Linked DNA regions of Natronorubrum tibetense GA33. The main gene of each other region encodes a partner of the protein of the gene in region 2 in a complex. Links are inferred from orthologs where the notes say so. Each region holds a gene or a part of one and is shown on either strand. Other genes may lie near its edges. The genes, in order: tuf and NATTI_RS0116080.

Region 1 (7,541 bases), 410 kb from region 2 along the record:
CCAGCGGGTCTGGGACCTCCACCTCGAGGAGACGGCCGCGACGCTCGTGCTCGTGGGGTCGTCGATCAGCGTCATGGAAGAGAAGGTCCTCAGCGGTGGTAGCCCGCTGTACGGCCGCCGGACGGGGACGATCGACCTCCCGCCGCTCGAGCTTCGGGACGCACGGCGGTTCTATCCGGAGGACGATCCCGATTCGATCGTTCGGACGTGGAGCGTGTTCGGTGGAACGCCGTACTATCTGCAGGCGCTCACCCCCGATGCGTCGCTGGCCGAAAACATCCAGTCCCACGTGCTCTCCGAACACGGTGTCCTTCACAACGAACCCGAGTTCCTGTTGCGAACGGAGTTCGGCATCCGAGAGCCCCAGACGTACTACACGATCCTCCGGGCGATCGCGACGGGGAAGCGAGAGTCGAACGAGATCGCGGACTTTGCCGGCGTCGACTCGAACGCACTCAGCTCGTACCTCTCGAAGCTGCGCCGACTCCGGTTGATCGAACGAGATATTCCGGTGACGGCCAATCCAAACGCGACCCGGAAGAGCCGGTATCGGCTGAACGAGCCGCTGTTCAACTTCTGGTTCCAGTACGTCTACGGACAGGAGGGGAAGATCGCCCAACTCGGCGACGACGCCTACGAACAGCTGGTCGAACCGAGCTTTTCGGAGTACATGGGGACGATGTTCGAGCGCGTCTGCCAGAACGCGCTCCCGTCGCTCGTTCCCAAAACCTATCAGGGGATCGGCTACTGGTGGCACGACCACCACGAACTCGACGTCGTGGGACTCGCGAGCGACGGGACCCTCGTCGCTGGCGAGTGTAAGTACACCACCAGGGAGATGACGAAGAACGATCTAACCGCGCTCGAGCGACGAACGGCTCAGGTGCGGTGGACGCCACCCGAGGGCACCGAGCTGACACACCGCTACTGTTGTTTCTGCCGGTCCGGATTCTCGGCCGAACTTCGAGCGGTCGCCGAGAATCGAGACGACATTTCGCTGTTCACCCCGGCGGATATCGTCACGAACTGACTTCGAGCCCGATCCGACAGCGTACAGAGCAGCCCACGATTCGTCGTATTCGACCAGCTACAGCCTCGAGCCGCGCCCACCCGACCCGCCGACGTGTAACACCCGAAGCCGCCCGGCCAACAGTCCGACGAGGAAGCCCGTGAAGTGTGCGAACAGGGCGATTCCGGGGCCGCCGGTCGCAAGCGTCACGGCGATCGCCAGGCCGACGAACACCAGCACGGCAAACCACTGCGGGACGTCGATGAACGATGCCAACCCGGCCGACAGTCGGTTCGAGGCGATCAGGTAGCCCAACAGGGCGAAGACGGCCCCGCTGGCGCCGAGGACCGGAGCCTGTTCGACCCAGCCGCCGACGAGGGGCATCCCTTCGAAGACCCCGCTGAGGACGATCTGTGAGATTCCGGCGATCACGCCCGTCACCAGGAAGAACGTGTGGAATCGAAGTCGGGTAGTCGCCCGCGCGACGGGCCACCCGAAGACGATCAGCGCGAGGCTGTTCGACACCAAGTGGCCGATCCCGCCGTGGGCGTAGACGCTCGTGACGATCGTCCACGGGTTGGTCGTCAACGGCGTCGCGAGGACGAACAGGCCGGCCATCACGCCGATCCCAATGATTGCCGTGAGCTGCTGGGCGGCGAAGACGACGACGAAGACGATCAGGAGTTCGACGATGGGACTGCTCGACCCCTCGGTCGATCGGTCGTCCCCACTGGCGTCGGACCCGAGGGAGGTAACTGACTGCGACCGCGAACGCCTCGACATAGGAGCCTCTCCGACGGCGACCGACAAAAGCCTCCGCACTGACTCGTAGAGTGTGAGAACGGCGGACCGACTCGAGTGTGGTACGTGGTGGTGAACGTAGACGGACTCTCAGTGTGGACTCGAGTGGATCGCTGGTGAGGGTTTAGACCGGCTGTCGATTACGACTCGAGTATCCTGCTCGTGCTGGCGGCGATGAGGGCCACACCCTCCCCAACCGATTCGTTCGTTCCCTACGGTCTCTCACTCATCCACTGGAAGACGCAAGCGTCTTCCAAGCTGCTGAAAAATCGAAGATTTTTCGCATCGCGAGACGGCAACGCCGTCTCGACTGACTTCGCTCGTGCTACTCGCGAAGACCTCACGCGACTTCGGACCGCGGTTCGTCATCGACTCACCGCGGCCCAGCACGCGCCACTGCACGTGGACTGACGGTATGTACTCAGTACGTGAATAACCACACAGCTATCGCTCCGACCCAGAATCAACGCGCAAAAACGGTGAAAACGCGAATCGACCGTTAGTCTTCGAGGACGATCTCGATCGAGACGTCGTTCGGCACCTGAATGCGCATGAGCTGGCGGAGTGCGCGTTCGTCGGCGTCCAGATCGATCAGGCGCTTGTGGACGCGCATCTCCCAGTGCTCCCACGTGGCAGTGCCCTCGCCGTCAGGCGACTTCCGGGTCGGCACCTCGAGGGTCTTCGTCGGCAGCGGGATCGGACCGCTCAGGTTGACGCCGGTATTGTTCGCGATCTCGCGGACATCGTCACAGATGTCGTCTAAGTCTTCTGGGCTCGTGCCCGCGAGTCGAACGCGTGCCTGCTGCATTTATTCTTTCTCGTGAACTTCGAGGACCTTTCCGGCCGCGATGGTCTGACCCATGTCGCGGATGGCGAAGCTCCCGAGTTCTGGGATCTCGCTCGATGGCTCGATGCTGAGTGGCTTTTGTGGTCGGATGGTGACCACAGCAGCGTCACCCGACTGGATGAAGTCGGGATTCTCCTCGGCGACCTCGCCGCTTGCTGGGTCCATCTTCTTGTCGATGGACTCGATCGTACAGGCGACCTGTGCGGTGTGGGCGTGGAAGACCGGCGTGTAGCCAGCCGTGATCACGGACGGGTGCTGCATGACGACGACCTGGGCCTGGAACGTCTCGGCGACGCTTGGCGGCTCGTCGGCCGGGCCACAGACGTCACCGCGGCGGATGTCGTCCTTACCGATGCCGCGGACGTTGAATCCGACGTTGTCACCGGGCTCGGCTTTTGGCACCTCTTCGTGGTGCATCTCGATCGTCTTCACTTCGCCGCCCACGTCGCTGGGCTGGAAGGAGACGTTGTCGCCGATGTTCATGATACCGGTTTCGATACGTCCGACTGGGACGGTACCGATGCCGGAGATCGTGTAAACGTCCTGGATCGGGAGTCGGAGCGGCGCGTCCGTCGGTGGCTCCGGTGCCGGCAGGTCGTTGAGTGCCTCGAGCAGGGTACGGCCGTCGTACCACGGCGTGTTGTCGGAGGCTTCGGCGATGTTGTCGCCTTCGAACGCCGAGATCGGGATGAACGAGGCGTCGTCGGTCTGGAACTGAACCTGCTTGAGCAGCTGGTTCACTTCGTCGACGACATCGTCGAAGGTATCCTCTTTGTAGTCGACGACGTCCATCTTGTTGATGCCGATGATGAGTTCGTCGATACCGAGGGTTCGGGCCAGGAAGACGTGCTCCTGGGTCTGGGGCGCGACACCGTCGTCAGCGGCGACGACGAGGACGGCGTTGTCCGCCTGGGATGCGCCCGTGATCATGTTCTTGACGAAGTCGCGGTGGCCAGGACAGTCGACGATGGTAAACTCGTACTCGTCAGTCGAGAACTCCTGGTGGGCGATGTCGATGGTGACACCGCGCTCTCGCTCTTCGGCGAGGTTGTCCATGACGTAGGCGAACTCGAATCCGCCTTTGCCCTTCTCTTCTGCTTCTTCGCGGTGCTGTTCGATGACGTGCTCTGGTACGCTGCCTGTCTCGTACAGGAGGCGTCCCACGAGCGTGCTCTTCCCGTGGTCAACGTGGCCGATGATGGCCAGGTTCTGGTGTTGTTCGCTCATTGTTGTAGCTCACGCGCAGAGGCGCTTATATCGGTCTCTTTTGCTCGTTGCGGTTAAAACCATTTCGAAAGCGTATTCTGCCGATCCCGACGCCTTCTTGCGGTTTGGCTAGCATTCACACGATGTGGGCGGTTCGATCGACGGGCCTGTCGACCGGTGAGAGTGTCCCTCCGACACGTACTATCGCCTGTGCACGAATGAATATTTCAAACTCACTGACGAACTGCACTGGATACGTGAGAACGAGAGCGAACGTGTTGACGAGAACGACGTGTCGACGGGGCGAACGCGTCCCGACGTTCAGCGGTGACCGCGAATCGACCGGCTACAGCGGCGGGAGCCGACCCACGTCGGAGAGGATCGCCGTCGCCGTCTCCGGACCGCCCGCCCCGCGTCCGCTCGAGTGAAGCGAGCCCGCGTTTCGCGTCTCGATCTGAACGATGTTTCGCGTGCCGGTGACGGCCAGTGGACCGTTCTCGGGGACGAGTCGCGGCCCGACGCGGACGCCGTCGCGAGTCGCTTCGCCGATGAGGCGGATCGTCCGGCCGTCCTCTGCGGCGAGGTCGAGTGCACTACCGGGAATCGACTGGATGCCCTCGACCGTTGCGTCCTCGAGCGAGAACCCGCCGTCGGCGAGTACGTTTGCGAGGATGACGAACTTGAGCGCGGCGTCGGTGCCGTCGACGTCGAACGTCGGATCGGCTTCGGCCACGCCGAGGTCCTGAGCTTCTGCGAGGACGTGCTCGTAGTCGAGTCCCTCCGCGGCCATCCGCGTGAGGATGAAGTTCGCGGTGCCGTTGAGCACCCCGCGAACCGCAGTTACGGCCTGCGGCGTCGAATCTTCGATCGTCGAGAGCACCGGAATCGCTCCGCCGACCGTGGCCTCGAACCGGATCGATCCCTCGCTGTCGGCCTCGAGCGTGCGGAGTTCTTCGTACCGTTCCGCGACGGGGCCCTTGTTCGCTAACACGACGTGGCGGTCGGCCTCGAGTGCGCGTTCGACGTGCGAGAAGCCGGGTTCGGCGTCGCCGAGTGTCGTCGGCGTCGCCTCGACGAGGACGTCGTAGTCGGTTTCGAAGACGTCGACGGGATCGCTCGAGCCCAGCGCGTCGCCGCCGACCTTTCGCTCGAGTGTGCCCTCGATGTCGATCCCATCGGGATCGACCGTGGCGGTCGTGGAGTCGGCGATCGCGACGACGTCGTGTCCGTATTCGCCCGCGAGATCGGCCACCGAGCGGCCGACGTCACCGGCGCCGAGGATTGCGAGTTTCATGCGGCGTCACCTCCGAGGAGGGGTTCGACGACAGTGAGGTCTTTGTCCGAGCCGATGGAGCGAATCGCCTCGAGCGCCGCGTCGGACCGGCCGGAGTCGATGGCCAGTCGGATACGAGCACTCGAGACGGCCTCCGTCCCGTTGGGTGCAGAAAGCGAGAGGTCCCGGACGACGGCGTTCGCTTCGTCTTCGATCCGTGAGAGCGTGTTCGACAGGTCGTGTTCGACGATGTTGCCGACCAGCACGACGTTGATTTCCTCGCCGTAGTGTTCCGCACCGGCCTGAATCACGTTGACGCCGGCGTCGCGCAGGGCGTCGACGATACCGTCGAATCGATCCGGCGGTGACTCGAGATCGACCTCGACCGGGATGTGCCCGCGCGGGGTCATGTTGCCGCGCTCGTGGTGGATACTCAGCAGATTCCCACCGTTGTCGGCGATCGGTGCGAGCGCGCGAAGCAACTCGCCGGGCTCGTCGACGAGTTCGAGGCGGACGGTGTAGGCGCGAACACCGCCGTCCGTCTCCGTGTTCTCTTCCGCGGCGGAATTGTCACTCACTGCCGTCACCTCCTGCTTTCGGGCGTCCACACGTCGTCATGGTATACGACTCCGTAATGGGCGCGTAAAAGGATATAGGAATTCCCAAAATGATCCGGCCCTGTTACCGACACGCACACCGAGTCAGGGCGAGACACCGGTCGAGCATCGACTCGCTCCGGACGACGGGACTCGAGTCGGTTCGGGACTTAGAGGTGATCCTTTCCAGGGTTCGAAGAGCCCCAGTCGCCGCGACCGCCCTCGGTGCGGTCAACCCCCATGATCGATTCGGCCTGATCGGGGCCGCCGAGGCTCTCGCGGGGGTCGGGGACGCGGACCGTAATATCGTCGATTTCGGGCCAGGTGAGCAGTTCGGCCTCGATGTTGCTCGACGTGATACCGCTGACCGAACAGCCCTCGCAGCCGCCGCCGAGTTCGATAATCACTTCGCCGGTCTCGGGGTCCGCTTCCCGGACGGCGCTCGTCCCGCCGTGCATCTGAATGATCGGCATCTCTCGGGTGAGCCAGGACTCGACGCGCTCTTTGAGCGACGGCTCGCCGTCCGCATCGGCGTCGGCTGCTGCGTCGGACGTAGTCATTACCCGAACTACGGGTTCGAACGGTGAATAAGGTTTTGACAGCTGCTACCATCCATCAGGATCAACCCTGAGGATTTCGGGCGATGGAGCGGTTACCGATCGGTGTCGTCGCGGCGACGGAGCCACTCGAGCGCGACGGCCCCGCCGGCGAGTCCGGCGAGACCGGCCGCGCCGGTGAATCCGGGGATCGAATCGAGCGGGTCGCCGGACGCGCTCGAGTCGGGATCTGGATCGGTCGAGAAGGTGTACAGCGCGCCCTCAGTCTCAGCGCCGGGAATGAGCGGCGTGCTGCTCGCGACGAACGTCTCGCCGGGGTCGGCGACGCGTGCGGTCCAGAAGCCGGCCGTGTCGGTGTCGCGCCAGTGGGCCAGTTCCTCGGGTTCGGCGGGATCGCTCACGTCGTGGATCTTGACGCCGCCCTGGTACCACGAGGAGTAGAGACGGTCGTCGCGCAGTTCGAAGTTGTGGGCCGTCGTCCACTCCTCGCCGTAGTAGGAGGCGTCGTCCGCGGGGGGCGCGTCGATCGAGGCAAGTTTCCCGGGCTCGGTCGGGTCACTCACGTCGTAGAGATCGATCCCACCGGGGCCGTCGGGTTCGTCACCGCCCGTCGCCCAGGCCTCCCGGCCGACCGCGAGGAGGTCGCCGGTGTCGTCGACCGCCGAGTAGTGGTCGTTGCCCGGCAACCCCATCTGTGCCTCGTTGTCGTCGAGCGCCAACGATTCCTCGAGATCGATGTCCATCACGCGCGAAACGTACTCAGGTTCGGTTGGATCGCTCACGTCGATCAGATAGGTTCCGGCGTTCCAGTGGGCGAGATAGGCGATCTCATCGTGGACGTAGACGTCGTGATTGTAGCGTGCGAGCCAGTAGACCTCCTGCCATTCGGGTTCGTGTTCGACGAGCGACCAGCGACCGATCTCCGCGACATCGTCGTCGCTCACGTCGAATATGACGAGCGGGTTCTCAGCCTCGCTGTTGGCGACCACGTAGAGCAGGTCGTCCGCGAGAAAGCAGTTGTGGATGTGGTAGCCGGTTTCGTAGGGGTCGCCGACGGCGACCGGATCGGCGGGGTCGCTCACGTCGTACAGTTCGAACCCGTGGAAGACATCGTCCGCCTGTTGGTTCGCCGGGCCGGCGACGACCAGTCGGTCGCCGTCGACTTTCACGTCGAGAATCTCCCGAAACGGCGCGTCGTCGACCTCGAGCGGGAATCGGTCCTCGAGCAGTTCGGGCTCGGATGGATCGCTGA
Region 2 (7,477 bases):
GGAACGAACGAAAATCGCGAGGCGGGCGTTCACGCGCTCCCGATCACGGTCGACTACGGCGGCCGAGCGTTGCCGATCACCCCGACGCTCGTCGAAACCGAGCGCGGACCGATCCTGATCGACGTTGGCCCGGAAGGGGCCGTCGACGCCGTTCGAACGCATCTCCGATCGCTGGGGTACGAACTCGAGGATATCTGGCTTGTCCTCCTGACCCACCACGACGGCGACCACGCCGGGGGTCTCGCGGAGTTGCTCGAGCACGTCGACGCGGCCGTCGCGACCCACCGGAACGAAGCGCCGTACGTGACGGGGAAACGGGAGCCGATCAAGGGCGACGGCGATCGGTATCCGCCGGCTTCCGTCGACTTAGAGCTCACCGGGGGCGTCCGAATCCCGACCCTCGCAGGACCGATGGAAGTCGTCGACACCCCCGGCCACTCTCCGGGTCACATCTCGTTGCAGTTCCCCGAAGATGGCCTGTTGCTCGCCGGTGACGCGCTCGTCGCGGACGGGGATGGGCCGATAGACGGCCCGAAGCCCGAGTTCACACCGAACATGGACCGCGCGCTCGAGTCGGTGGCCGACCTGGCTGACCGCGATATCGAACACGTCGTCTGCTTCCACGGCGGCTACGTCGACTGCGGCTCCGAGGCTATTGGAGAAATTACCGAAACCCACCGGGACTGAGTGGGTCCGGTTGGACACTCCGGCCATCGGGTCGCAGCCCCCGAAACGGAATTCTCATCGGGCTCGAGCGACAACGCTCGCACAATGCGAATCGAACTTCGCGTCTGCCAGCACTGTCTGGACGGCGACGACGGACACGGCGGCCACCACAAATCGGCGCTGCTCCAGGATATGGTCGCGTGCGCTGAAGTAATTCAAGAGCACAAGGACGTACTCGACCTCGAAGACGTCCACATCCGGAAAGTCAAGGACACCGAGCAGGGGAAACCCGAGGCGCTGCCGGTCGTCGCGGCGACGATTCAGAACAACCAGATCGTCCTGAACGACACGCAACTCGTCGCGGAGGGACAGGACGGCAACATGCTGCTGTACGCGAACCCCGATGACATCCTGACAGTTCTTGCGGGCAACGTCGACGAAATCAGCAAGGCTGTCCCCGGCGACGTTACCGTCGACCTCTCGCCGAAGGGCGCAGAGATCATCTCCAGCGCCGGTCTCGGCGCGGACCGCGAAAAGCAGCCGTAACGTCCGGTGCGTCGGCTCGAGTCGACGAGGTCGGTTCCGGCACCCGCTTTTCGCCGGCCGCTCGAGTCGAGGTGCGACGGCCGACTCGAACCGATCGACCGACTGTGATATCGCTAGTCGGAACTCGAGACCGCCTGGTTCGGCGGCGATGTCCCCTCCCTGCGATCCCGGACGAGCAACCAGCACGAACACAGAAACCCGACCGCGACGGTGCCAGCGAGGATACCGAAGGCGATTCGGTAGCCGAACTCGGTGTAGGCGACGGTGCCGCCGACGGTCTCGCCGGTCTGATAGGCGTCGAGGGCCATCCCCATCACCGTCGGGAGAATCGTCCCGCCGATGAACCCCGCCGTGTTCACGGTCGCCGTCGCCACGCCGCTGGCGCCGGCCGGATACCGTTCCTTGACGACCGACAGCGAGAGCATCGCGGCGCCGAAGAGGAAGCCACAGGCCAGATACGAGACGGCGACGACGGCCAGCGGCGGTCGACCGAGAATCGGAACCGCGGCGAGCGCGACCGCGAACAGCCCGATTCCGATCGTCATCGGCAGCAGTCGCTGCCCCTGCCTGTCCGAGAGCCAGCCGATGGCCGTCGGACCGAACAGCACGCCGATCGATGCGAGGAGCGTAAAGTACGATGCCGTCGTGACGTTCACGTCGTAGACGACGACGATGTACGGCACGCCCCACATCCCCACCAGCGTCAACATTGCGCCGTTGCCCGCGAAGAACACGATCGAGAGCAGCCACTGGTCGAGATCGCGCGCGAGCGTCCGCAGGTGGCCGCCGATCTCCTCGAGCGTGACCGACGGCTGTTCGGGGACGCCCTCGATCGGTTCCAGCCCGGCGTCGGCCGGCGACTGACGTGCGAGGACGTAGACGGCTCCGGCCGCGACGAACCCGACGGCCGCGAGACCGAGCATCGTCTCCCGCCAGCCGAACAGTCCGACGGTGACCGCGAGCGGCGTCGTCGCGAGGATCGCGCCGAGACCGGCTACGCTGCCGGTTAGCCCCGTCATCGTCGCGAACTCGTCGGCACGGTACCAGTTCGCACAGAATCGAAGGATCGAGACGAAGATGACGCCGCTGCCGAGGCCGATGAGCGCACGCGAGCCGAACGCCGCGAGGTAGCTCCCGCTGAGTGCGAAGCCGACGGCCCCGGCGCTCAGGACGAGGGCCCCGATCGAGCCGACGTACCGCGGCCCGAGGCGATCGGCGAGGACGCCCGTGGGAATCTGGATCGCCGCGTAGATGAGGAAGAACGAGGCGTGCAGCGTCCCGAGCTGTGCCGCCGTCGTCTCGAAATCGGTGGTCAGCCGTTCCGACAGGACGGCCGTCGACAGCCGGTGGAGATTGACGAGCAAGAAGACGATCACCAGCGCTCCCCACGCGAGCCAGCGGCGTTTCGTCGGATCCGACAGGACGTTCACGTCGGGACTCTTTCTCAGGCGGGGTGGTAAGAATTCCGAGAGCCGCGTGGCTGGCGGAATGCGACTCGAGACCGAATCGCCGCGGCGACGACCGTCCAACGAGTCACGCTACGGCGAGTCATGAGGCGATGCTGACGGCTCTTCGGGAGTGGGTTCCTGCTGAAGAAGGCGGCCGAAAACCGGATTAGATACGGCCGACGTTCTCGACGCCGACGCTCTCGACGCCGTCGACTTCCGAGAAGTTCTCCTCGACGGTCTCCGTCCCGCCCGAGCCGTCAGGGACGATCACGGTGGGGTAGAGCGCGATGAGTCCGAATGCGACGTCTTCGCGTTCGACGCCGTTGATCTTCGCACCCTCAGGGAGGGCACTCTCGAGACGCTCCTGGAGCGAATCCAGGTCGATCTCTGGGCTGTCCGGCATGACCTTGATTTTGGCAGCTACTTTTCCCATGGGTATCTTACGGGCCGGTGAATCCGCAGTCGGGGCACTCGTAGAGGTTGCTCTGCTTGCGGCACTTGGCACAGCGGTAGATCTGGGCGCCACAGTCGGGACACTTGAAGGCGGCAGCGTTTGTGCCCGCGATGTTGATCCCGCAGGAGACGCAGGATCGGGTCTGCTTGTCGTCCGTCGTACTCATACCCCTCCCTTCCCGCCCGCCGTTTTTAACGGTTGTCTTTTGGGGGCTCGAGACCGATACGTTGTCCACGGTGCGTGTTGACGAGGGGTATGTGACGGTTGCCCCAGCGTTTTCTGAGCCAGAAAACGCCCGTCTGGATACTTTATATTCCAGCCGAAAGGGAAGGATGAGGTTCGGTGGGTGAACGCCAGACCGGACCTCTGCCTCTGACATTCTGCGGTCGAAACTGCAGCCGTCAGTCGTGCGGGTGAAACCGCCGGACGGCTGCTTTGACCGCGTCCTCGCGACCGAGGAACGTCACCTTGTCCCCCTCCTCGAGCACCGTCTCAGCGCTGGGGACGTACGTCTCGCCCTCGCGTGCGATGACGGCGACGATACAGCCGTCGGGGATCTCGGCGTCCAGTTCGGCGATGGTCGACCCGCCCAGATCGCTGGCGGTGACAGAGATCTCCTGGGCGTCGTGGCCCTCCCCGATCTGGGTCATCCACTGGGCGAGTGCGGGTCGCTCGATCTGGTTGTCGAGCGACCACGCTGTCGCACTCGAGACGTCGATCGCCCGGACGTCGAGCGTCTCGAAAGCGTCGACGTTGCCGGGCGTGTTGACCCGCGCGACGACGGTTTCGACGTCGTACTTCGTCCGTGCAAGCTGGCAGACCAGCAGGTTCGTGTCGTCGTCGGCCGTCGTCGCGACCGCGATCTTGGCATCCTCGATTCCCGCCTCTCGCAACGTTTCGTCGTCGGTGCCGTCGCCCTCGTGGGCGGTGTACCCGTCCCGCCGAAGGTTCTCGACCACGGTCGGGTCCTCGTCGATCAGGACGACGTTTTCCCCGCGATTCTCCAGTCGTGTGGCGAGCGACCGGCCGACTCGGCCGCCGCCGACGATAATGGTGCGCATTGGAATGACCTGAAAGTACTCTGCGATCTGACGGGCGAACCCCGCCTGTAAGACGACCGTGATGAAGATGACGAGAAAGACGGTTCCAGCGAGCGTCTGGGCGGCCTCGAACTGGCCCGCGGCCTCAAGTTCGATGGCGAACAGCGTCGCCACCGACGCCGGAATGATTCCCCGGGGACCGACGAACGAGAGGAACAACCGCTCGTCACGACTGAACTGCCGGTCGGTCGCCGAGACGGCCATGAGGATCGGACGGATGAACAGGGTGACCGCCACGACGACAGCGATACCCCCGATTCCGAGCCCGAGCAGCGAGTCGAAGTCGATCAGCGCCGCGAGCGAGATGAAGACGAACGAGAGCACGACCAGCGTGAGGTCGCGGTTGAACTGCAGGATCTCCTCGCGGTGGGGGAGATCGACGTTACCGAGGACGAAACCGGCAGTCGCGGCCGCGGCCACGCCGGTTTCGGAGAACACCGACTCGGCGAGCCCGAACGCGACGAGCGCGCCGACGAGCGTCACCAGCCGCGCCAGCTGGGGCGCGTTGCCGGCCGGCGTCGTGGCGTGAACGAGAATCGTCCGAACGACGAGCGCGACGACGATCCCGATACCGATCCCCGCCGCCAGCCGCTGGAGGAACGCCGGCGGAATCAGTTCCGGCGAGTCCCCGACGACGAGGACCTCGAAGATGACGATCGCGAGCACCGCGGCGGTCACGTCGTTGAAAATCCCTTCGGCCTCGAGGGCGGTCCCGACGTGTTCCCGGAGCGTGAGCACCTCGAGCAGCGGCGTGATCACCGTCGGGCCGGTCGCGATCAACAGCGCGCCGATCAGAAAGGCGACGTCCCACTCGGTGCCGAGGAAGAATCGAACCGCGAGCGCCGTTCCGACGAACGTCAGCGCCGCACCGATCGTCATCAGTCGAACCACGGCCTGTGGGGCCTGTTCGAGTTTCTCACGTCGGAGGTGAAAGGCGCCGTCGAAGATGATGATGGCAACGCTGACGCCCACGACCGTCGAGAGGCCATCGCCGAACGTTTCGATGGTGACGAAACCGAACCCTTCGGGACCGACGACGACGCCGATGCCGATGAGAAAGAGCACGCTGGGGACCTGCAGGCGTTTGGCGAGCACCTGCGCGCCGATGCCGAGCGCGAGGATTGCGATCACGACTGACAGGAGATCCACGGGTGTGTCGAGATGTACCACGAAGCAGTACATAACGTCTCGGCCGATTCCGGACCCTGAAACACCGATGCGACGACGACCGATCGTCGGCTCCCAACTCAACATTCAAACCCGGGCCACTCCTACACGTCACCGAATGCGCCTCGACGACTACATCGAGGATTTAGAGCCCGACGAAGAAGCCGAGCGACGGCGCCTCGCAAAGGAGAAGTCCTACGCGATCACGGACCATCTCGAGGAGTTCGAACAGCGGTTCGACAGCGCGCTCAGCGGCGACTCCCTCGTGGGATCGACGGCCCCGTCGATCTTCGTCGGCCGGTCGAACTACCCCGACATCCCCGTGGGACTCCTCTCGCCGGTCGGCGACGAGGACGCGGCCGAGGAGTACGTCACCGACGGCAACTGGTACCAACAGGGGTACGACATCCCGGACGTGCTCCAGCGACGCACGGGGCTGTTGAACTCAAGCAAGCGTGCGAACGTCGACTCGCCGAGCATCGCGAGTCGCCTGGCACCGTCCGTCCACGACACCTGGGACGGTTTCGTCGGCGTCCAGCGGGAGGTCGCCATCGCCGGCAAACCGGTCGACCTCGAGATCGGCCTGGACGACGCGCCTGATCTCGGACTCGACGCGGGGACGGACGTCGCGACGCCCCGCGGTCCGCGGGCCAACGCTCGCAACGCCGAACTGCGGGAAAATCCCTACGTCCCGAAACAGGTCAAGAAGACCCTCGAGGACGACGACTGGCAGGCCCAGGGGGCGATGACCTACCTCTATCGGCGCGGTTTCGACGTCTACGAGATCAACTCGATCCTCTCTGCGGGTGCGCTCGGCGAGGCCAAACAGCGTCGCCTCGTCCCCACGCGGTGGTCGATCACCGCCGTCGACGACACCGTCGGACAGTACCTCCGCGGCGGCATTCGGAACGAACCTAGCATCGACGAGGTCCAGGTCTGGGCCAACGAGTACGTCGGCAACCGCTACTGGATCGTTCTCGCGCCGGGCAACTGGGAGTTCGAACTCGTCGAGATGAAAGCACCCGGCAGCATCTGGAACCCCAATCCGAACGACGACATCTGGCTCCAGAGCGCGTCCGAGGGGTACGAAGGACGCTCGAGCTACGTCGAGGAGACTGCCGGGGCCTACTACGCCGCACGGCTGGGGGTACTTGAGTACCTCGAGTCGATCGGTCGTCAGGCGAAGTGTCTAGTCCTCCGGGAAGTGAGCGACGACTACTGGGCCCCCGTGGGCGTCTGGCAGGTTCGCGAGAGCGTGCGAAACGCCTTCGAAGGCAACTACGGCGAGGCCGAGACCTTCCACGAGGCCGTCGCGGAGGTTTCGACGCAGCTTCCGGTCTCCTACGCCCGCCTCCGGCGAAAGTCCGAACTCGCCGCCGGGTTACAGTCGAACCTCAGCGCGTTCTCTCGAGGCGGGTAGTCCCACCGATCGCACCGATCGACGGTCGACGCCACGTCACGGGATCTGAACCGTTTTGCTTTCTCGAGTGGCCCTGACGGGATTGGTCTCCTCGACACGCGCTGTCGAGAATCCGCGCCTCTAAACCGTCTAGAGCCGTATGATCGAGCATGTGGCTCGCACTCGTCAGTACCGAACTGCTCACCGTGATCGCGATGCTCGCGTTGCTCGTCGGGGTCCCGCTGTTCGTCGTCGGCGTGATCGCGGTCTTCTCGGCGTACGTTCGGTTCGACGCCGAACAGTACCTCGAGGAGGTCGAAACGAGGGAGGGCGAGCAGGCGAATCGGGACGACGAGCGGCGGTGAGCAGGCGAATCGGGACGACGAGCAGCCGAGGGCACGTGACTCGGGACCCGGCTGACGGGCGACGATCGAGCCTCGCTACGGCTGTTCCATCTCCACGAGCTCTCCGTCGGACTCCGCATCGGCCGGTTGCGAGTCGCGCTCCTCGGCGGCCAGATTCATCGTGCTGAAGACGTTCAGTCCCGCCTTGAATACCGCGAGCAGAACCGGGCCGAGGAACAGCCCCATGATTCCGAGCAAGTAGATCCCGCCGATGACGCCGATAAGGACCACCGCCGGATGGAGTCCCGACCCGCGATCGACGAAGATCGCCCGCAGGTAGTTGTCGACGATCG

The links.
Region 1: the proteins of NATTI_RS0116080 (region 2) and tuf are in contact, whole or in part, in a crystal structure (PDB 7CSL), measured with the Pyrococcus horikoshii proteins. The link is inferred for Natronorubrum tibetense GA33 from one-to-one orthologs. Residues at the interface, in WP_010884146.1 of Pyrococcus horikoshii: Phe4, Leu6, Val7, Val9, Arg11, Met13, Pro14, Thr15, Asp16, Pro17, Leu38, Ala39, Lys40, Glu44, Pro45, Ile46, Ala47, Phe48, Gly49, Leu50, Tyr56, Leu58, Arg60, Asp61, Glu62, Glu63, Tyr65, Ser66, Phe67, Asp68; in WP_010885563.1 of Pyrococcus horikoshii: Val16, Lys20, Ser21, Lys62, Arg65, Glu66, Arg67, Gly68, Val73, Ala74, His75, Ile88, Asp89, Ala90, Pro91, Gly92, His93, Asp95, Phe96, Lys98, Asn99, Gly103, Ala104, Asp227, Val228, Tyr229, Ile231, Val234, Val237, Val239.

Annotation. Positions count from the first base shown.
Region 1 is NZ_KB913017.1:2,688,948-2,696,488, forward strand. The notes cover bases 1,752-4,751. They hold tuf (translation elongation factor EF-1 subunit alpha), read right to left. Parts: upstream 3,885-4,751; coding sequence 2,619-3,884; downstream 1,752-2,618. Other genes in these bases: NATTI_RS0113940 (rhomboid family intramembrane serine protease), read right to left, coding at 1,752-1,792; rpsJ (30S ribosomal protein S10), read right to left, coding at 2,310-2,618; NATTI_RS0113955 (homoserine dehydrogenase), read right to left, coding at 4,210-4,751. Also shown: NATTI_RS0113935 (ATP-binding protein), read left to right, coding at 1-1,030; more of NATTI_RS0113940, read right to left, coding at 1,088-1,751; more of NATTI_RS0113955, read right to left, coding at 4,752-5,157; NATTI_RS0113960 (amino acid-binding protein), read right to left, coding at 5,154-5,723; NATTI_RS0113965 (NifU family protein), read right to left, coding at 5,903-6,292; NATTI_RS0113970 (hypothetical protein), read right to left, coding at 6,385-7,541. UniProt on the Methanocaldococcus jannaschii protein: GTP hydrolase that promotes the GTP-dependent binding of aminoacyl-tRNA to the A-site of ribosomes during protein biosynthesis.
Region 2 is NZ_KB913017.1:3,093,988-3,101,464, reverse strand. Bases 1,461-4,396 are described here. They hold NATTI_RS0116080 (elongation factor 1-beta), read right to left. Parts: upstream 3,094-4,396; coding sequence 2,827-3,093; downstream 1,461-2,826. Other genes in these bases: NATTI_RS0116070 (cation:proton antiporter domain-containing protein), read right to left, coding at 3,516-4,396; NATTI_RS25470 (HVO_2753 family zinc finger protein), read right to left, coding at 3,101-3,280; NATTI_RS0116085 (MFS transporter), read right to left, coding at 1,461-2,642. Outside these bases: NATTI_RS0116095 (MBL fold metallo-hydrolase), read left to right, coding at 1-687; NATTI_RS0116090 (hypothetical protein), read left to right, coding at 772-1,212; more of NATTI_RS0116085, read right to left, coding at 1,326-1,460; more of NATTI_RS0116070, read right to left, coding at 4,397-5,363; DNA repair protein NreA, read left to right, coding at 5,500-6,801; NATTI_RS0116060 (hypothetical protein), read left to right, coding at 6,951-7,145; NATTI_RS0116055 (AI-2E family transporter), read right to left, coding at 7,221-7,477. UniProt on the Methanocaldococcus jannaschii protein: Promotes the exchange of GDP for GTP in EF-1-alpha/GDP, thus allowing the regeneration of EF-1-alpha/GTP that could then be used to form the ternary complex EF-1-alpha/GTP/AAtRNA.